One region of the Bacillus altaicus genome, then DNA from elsewhere that is predicted to be linked to it. Evidence: riboswitches for the same ligand, from Rfam matches in the RefSeq annotation. Region 1 holds a riboswitch; the other holds the start of a gene.
What was found. Region 1 has a riboswitch for S-adenosylmethionine ahead of ACE38F_RS26185 (methionine ABC transporter ATP-binding protein). Riboswitches for the same ligand answer to the same signal wherever they lie in the genome.
Positions count from the first base shown of each region.

Region 1 (3,185 bases):
GGATTTCATTTGCTTTCTTATATTTTTCAGAGTATAAGCCCATCGGTGCAATTTGTGTTGTACCAACAGCTGTAATATCTAATCTATGCTCCTTTTTAAATTGCTCTAAGAAAGCAATGTGCTGGAATGAGTTTAGTTCAATATCTCCATCAGCTAACGCTTTATTTGGCGTTGTATAATCAGAGAACTCAATCAGTTTAACTTTAATCCCTTCTTTTTCAGCTTTTTCCTTTACAATTTCCCAAGCGTTTCCATCCGTTCCAGTTACACCAATGCGAACTACTTTCTCTTTAGCTCCTGCACCTGTGTCTCCACCTGAGCAGCCGCTTAAGGCTGTAATTCCTACGATCGCTGATAATGCAAATGCTAAAATTTTCTTCATTTTCTTTTCCCCTCTTCCTTTTATGATCTGCGTAAAAAGACTTTCGCAAAGTAGTTCCCTAAATTTTGAGCTATCTGTACGAGAATGATAAGTAAAACAACCGTTACGAACATCACTGACGTATCAAAACGTTGATAACCATATGTCATCGCTAAGTCACCAAGACCGCCACCACCGACAAGCCCAGCAACTGCTGAAAATTCAATTAAACCAACTGTCATAAACGTTACACCTAAGATTAATGGTGCTAACGCTTCTGGCACGAGGATTTCAAAAACAATTCTAATTGGTGAAGCACCCATTGCTTGCGCTGCTTCAATTACCCCTTTCGGAACAGAAACAAGATTTGTTTCAACCATTCTAGCAATACCAATTGATGCAACTAACGTCATTGGGAAGATTGCTGCCGCTGTTCCAATCGTTGTTCCAATAACACTTCTTGTTAGTGGGCTTAAAGCTACTAAAAAGATAATGAATGGAACCGGACGAATTGTATTAATTATGATATTAAGAATAGAAAAGACCCATTTATTTTCTAAAAAGTTTCCTTTTCTCGTTACATATAAAAGCAAACCTAGAGGTATACCAAGAATTGTAGCGAATATAAGGGTTACAATTACCATTAAGAGGGTATCCCCCGTCGCATCTAATATGCGAGGCCAAAATATACTCCAATCAACTCGCATGAGCTTCTACCTCCTTCAGCTGCACTTGCAGTCTTAGATGTTGTAATGCTTTTTGAATTTCTTTCTGTTCACCTTGTAGTTCTACAAGAAGATTTCCAAATAGCACATTTTGGAGTTCAATAATATTTCCGTAAAGAACATTTACATCGACGTTATAGTTTTTCGCAATATATGATAGTACAGGCTGCCCTGTCTCTTCCCCAGTAAAAGTCAGGCGATAAATCTGACCTCCGTTTTGAATTTTCGCTAGAACACTTTCTGGTAAGTGATCATTAATAACAGAGCGTACAAAATTTTGAGTTGTCTTTGTTTTTGGTTGTGTGAAAACGTCAAACAGTTTTCCTTCTTCAATTACTTTTCCTTTTTCCATAACAGCTACACGGTGACAAATTTCTTTCACAACGTGCATTTCATGTGTAATAAGTAGAATCGTTAAATTGTACTCTCTATTTACTTTCTTTAATAAATTTAAAATTTCTGTTGTTGTTTCCGGATCTAAAGCTGATGTTGCCTCATCACATATGAGAATATCCGGTGATGTCGCAAGTGCTCTTGCAATCCCAACGCGCTGCTTTTGTCCACCTGATAACTGTTCTGGATAATAGTTCGCTTTATCTTCTAAACCAACAAACTTTAGTAGTTCATTCACTCTTTCTTTTATCTCATTCTTCGGCAATTTCGCTAACCTTAATGGATAAGCAATGTTCCCAAACACTGTTCTTGAATTAAATAGATTAAAGCTTTGAAAAATCATCCCAATTCTTTGTCTTAGTTTCCGTAACTCTTTCGCCGATAATGATGTAATATCTTTATCGTCTATTGAAATTGTTCCTGCAGTTGGTCGTTCTAACATATTTACTAAACGTAATAACGTACTCTTTCCAGCACCACTAAATCCGATAATGCCAAAAATTTCGCCCTTTTCAACTGACAGCGTTACATCCTCCACCGCATGAACAGATTGCCCACCTGATTCATATACTTTACTTACATTGTTAAAAGAAATCATTTTCTTCCCTCCTATATGCTGTAAAACTTGAAGTAGAGCTTTCGAGGTAAAATAAAAAGTGCTCTCCTTCTTATCACTTGTAAAAGATAAGAAGGAGAGCACTTATATGTACTCGTTCACATCTTCTCATCTTCCAAGCCTACTTTAAGCTTGCTGGAGTTAGCACGGTATTAAAAAACCCGTTGCTGAGGTATCGTAGGGCCAGTCCCTCCACCTCTCTGGATAAGAGTGTATCGATTTAATTGTCGTTTAATTAATTCTCATTATAGAACTCAGAATAATAAGAGTCAATATATTTTTTAGAAAAATATTAATTATTCCTCTATTAAAATTTTCAAATAAAAAAATCACAATACAATAGTAATTTTTATAGTTATGTAACATCCTCCTCACTCATACTTTTAAAGAGGAGAATCTTCTCTACTAATTGAATAACAGTATTTCAATATGAATTCGGAGGAAGATAAATATATGAAAACAGCCCTTTTGCTCGTCGATATTCAAAATGATTATTTTCCAAATGGCAAGATGGAATTACGTAATCCCGTAGAAGCAAGTGAATATGCTGATCAGCTACTACAACATTTTAGAATTAGAAACGAACCTATTTTTCATATCCAACATGTAGCTATAAAGGATAGTGCTACTTTTTTCCTACCCAATACAGAAGGTGTCCATATTCACGAAAATGTCCGTCCACTTAGAGAGGAATCCGTTATCCTTAAACATTATCCAAATAGCTTCCGAGAAACTGATCTTCTAGAACGATTACAACGTTCAGGAATTGAGCACGTCGTAATCTGCGGGATGATGACCCATATGTGTATTGATGCTACGGTAAGGGCTGCTTTTGATTTTGGCCTTCACTGTACCGTAATACACGATGCTTGTGCTACAAAAGATCTTTCATTTAAGAATGCTACTATACCAGCTGTTTATATTCATAATACAATTTTGGCGAGTTTAAATGGAGTATACGCAAATATAATGAGTACAGAAGAGTTTTTAGCGACCTAAAAAAACACCCCTTTCAGTTAGCAAAACCGAAAGGAGTGTTCTCTTGTCAAACCATAGATTTTCTTTCAAATTGTATTATACAGGAAATCCT
Region 1 covers NZ_CM143394.1:5,088,126-5,091,310, forward strand. Annotated here, with positions in the region: gene ACE38F_RS26175 (MetQ/NlpA family ABC transporter substrate-binding protein) at 1-382, opposite strand, end outside; gene ACE38F_RS26180 (methionine ABC transporter permease) at 403-1,068, opposite strand; gene ACE38F_RS26185 (methionine ABC transporter ATP-binding protein) at 1,058-2,077, opposite strand; SAM riboswitch class I at 2,201-2,306, opposite strand; gene ACE38F_RS26190 (cysteine hydrolase family protein) at 2,549-3,094, shown strand.

Region 2 (3,185 bases), 420 kb from region 1:
GAGTTTCAACTGGTGCTCCTGTAATAATGAGTCCATCAAATTTTTCATTCTCAATATCACGGAATGTTTTATAGAAGCTCATTAAATGGTCCTGCGCTACATTGCGAGACAGATGCGATTCCATATGAAGTAAATGAACATCTAATTGCAACGGTGTATTTCCAATTAAACGAAGTAATTGCGCCTCTGTTTCTTGTTTTGTAGGCATTAAATTTAATATAGCAATTTTCAAAGCGCGTATATCTTGTGTTGCTGCTCGCTCCTTCGTCATTACAAAAATATTTTCCTTCTGCAATACTTTGCGAGCTGGTAAATCTTTATCAATTATGATCGGCATGTTGTTTGCCTCCGACTAGCGCCGCTTCTAAATCTGCAATAATATCAGAAACATCTTCTATACCGACCGATAAACGGATTAAATCAGATGTAACGCCAGCTAAACGCTGATTTTCTGCGCTTAATTGTCTGTGCGTCGTACTAGCAGGATGTATTACACAAGTTCTTGCATCAGCTACATGTGTTACAAGAGTTGCAAGTTTTACATTTGCGATAAATTCTTTTGCTGCTTCTAATCCGCCCTTAATACCAAATGTTAAAACTCCACTAGCACCTTTTTTCAAATACTTTTGTGCTAACGAGTAATTTTCATTACTATCTAACCCTGGATAATTCACCCATTCAATGCGATCATGATTAGCAAGCCACTTAGCAACTTCGAGAGCATTTTCACTATGACGCTCCATTCGTAAATGCAATGTTTCCAGGCCAATGTTGCTAATATATGCATTGAATGGGCTCATACAGTTTCCGTAGTCTCTTAATAACTGAACTCGTGCCTTCACAATATACGCTGCTGCTCCAAAATTTTGAACATAGCTTACACCGTGATAACTCGGATCAGGTTCGACAAGCTCAGGGTATTTTCCACTTGTCCAATCGAAGTTCCCTCCGTCTATTACAATGCCGCCTAGAGAACTTGCATGGCCATCAATATACTTCGTTGTGGAATGGACAATGATATTTGCCCCATATTCAAATGCCTGGCATAAATAAGGCGTCGCCAATGTATTATCAACGATAAAAGGTACTTCTAATTCTTTTGCTGCCGCTGAAAGTTCTTTGAAATTCAAAACGTTCATTGCTGGATTTCCTAACGATTCTGCATAAACGAGTTTTGTCTTATCATTAGCAAGTGCCGCAATTTCATCTGCCGTTAAATTAGGATTAAAGAACGTAACATCGATGCCAAGCTTACGCAAACTCACCCCGAATAAATTAAACGTTCCTCCGTAAACAGTTGAAGAACAAAGTAAATGGTCTCCACTACTGCAAATATTTAAAACTGCAAGCATAATAGCTGCCTGCCCAGAAGCTGTTGCAACAGCCCCTACACCGCCTTCTAAATCTGATAACTTCTGCTCAAATGCAGCTAGAGTAGGATTTCCAATACGCGTATATATATATCCTTCTGCCTCTAAATTAAATAGTGCTGCTAAATCATCTGACGTATCGTATTTATACGTTGTACTTTGATAAAGTGGCAAAACACGCGGCTCACCATTTTTTGGCGTATAGCCACCTTGCACACAAATCGTTCCTTTCCCCCATGATTCTCCCATCTCTCATTCTCCTTTCTTTTAATGCAAAATAAAAAACTGCCCCTTCCCTGAAAACAAGAAAGGAGCAGTTTGAAAACACGCTCTAAAGGATCTTTCTTATCTCTCAGGATTATTACCTGCAGGATTTGGCACAATTCCGTTATACGGCTGTTGCCAAGGTTTCATCGGGCCTGTCCCTCCACCTTTTCTTGATAAGACTATGCAATTACCGTTGATTTTATAGCAATAATTTCCTAATGTCAAATAGTTTTTCTGAATGTTCTAAATTAATTGTAAGGAATTTAATTTAAACAATAAAAGAAATATATTCCATATTCATTTGAAAAAGACCTTTTAAAAACTCCGATCAATATATAGAATTAAATAAGTGGTTTAACCGCGTGGGTTTCAAATTTTTATGAGACCCTAATATATTGAATAAGCCAACCACTCAAAAAGATACTATATATATTCAATTCATTTCACACTAGCATATTTAATCCTTTCTACATTAAAACTTACATAACGGAGGTACAACATGACAAATAAAAAGGACATGCACTATATACTCGTCCTATATGGCATTCTTTTAGGCGCTATGGTAGGAGCTACAGTCTGGTTATTTTTAGTTACAATAAATATTGGAATTCACTTTATTTGGGGATACTTACCTACTATTTTCTCTTCTCCTCCTTATTACACCATTTGTGTAACAATCATCGGTGGTATCCTCGTTGGTTTAACACAAAAATACTTCGGTACATATCCACGTCTTATGCCGGAAGTGATGGCTGAATATAAAAAAACAGGTAGAATTGAATACAGTTTTGTACATAAAGCTACTTTAACTGCGATTATCGTTTTAATATTTGGAGCTAGTTTAGGACCAGAAGCTGCACTTGTTGGAATTATCGGTGGACTTTGTACATGGGTAGGAGATCGCTTTAAATTTGCTTTAAAGGGAATGAATGAACTAACAGAGGTTGGAATTGGTGCTACTTTAAGTGTCATTTTTAATGCACCATTATTCGGTTACTTAGCTCCGAATGAAAATGAGGGTGAACAAATTAATGAATTTTCGAAAGGAAAAAAGGCAATTGTATATTTAGCTACCACTTTTGCCGGTTTTTCAGTTTACTTATTACTTAGTAAACTCGATAATCGTGGATCCTTTATTGTTGATTTCGGGGAAGGGTCTCTTGCTCTTAATGAATGGATCGCCTTTCTACCACTTGCTAGCATTGGTGCTATAGTTGGTTTCTTTTATTTCAAATTAGAATTCGCATTAGAAAAATTAATCTACCCCTTCAGGGAATACAAAGTATCACTTGGAATTATAGGTGGTATTTTACTCGGGGTTACTGGAACTTTTCTTCCGTACACGTTATTTTCAGGGGAACATCAATTAAAAGATTTAGTCGTTGAATGGAGCCATTTATCTTTCTGGGTACTACTTCTTTCAGGAGTTTTAAAATTATGTATTACTGCCGTTTGTTTAAATACGGGTTGGCGCGGCGGACATATTTTCCCCATTATATTTGCTGGATCAAGTATCGGATATGCTATAGCTTCTATTCTGCCTATAGA
Region 2 covers NZ_CM143394.1:396,029-399,213, reverse strand. Annotated here, with positions in the region: gene metA (homoserine O-acetyltransferase MetA) at 1-337, opposite strand, end outside; gene ACE38F_RS02085 (bifunctional O-acetylhomoserine aminocarboxypropyltransferase/cysteine synthase) at 321-1,619, opposite strand; SAM riboswitch class I at 1,713-1,817, opposite strand; gene ACE38F_RS02080 (chloride channel protein) at 2,137-3,185, shown strand, end outside.
Region 2: linked by a shared signal. The riboswitch ahead of ACE38F_RS02085 (bifunctional O-acetylhomoserine aminocarboxypropyltransferase/cysteine synthase) and the one ahead of ACE38F_RS26185 (methionine ABC transporter ATP-binding protein) in region 1 are both predicted to bind S-adenosylmethionine.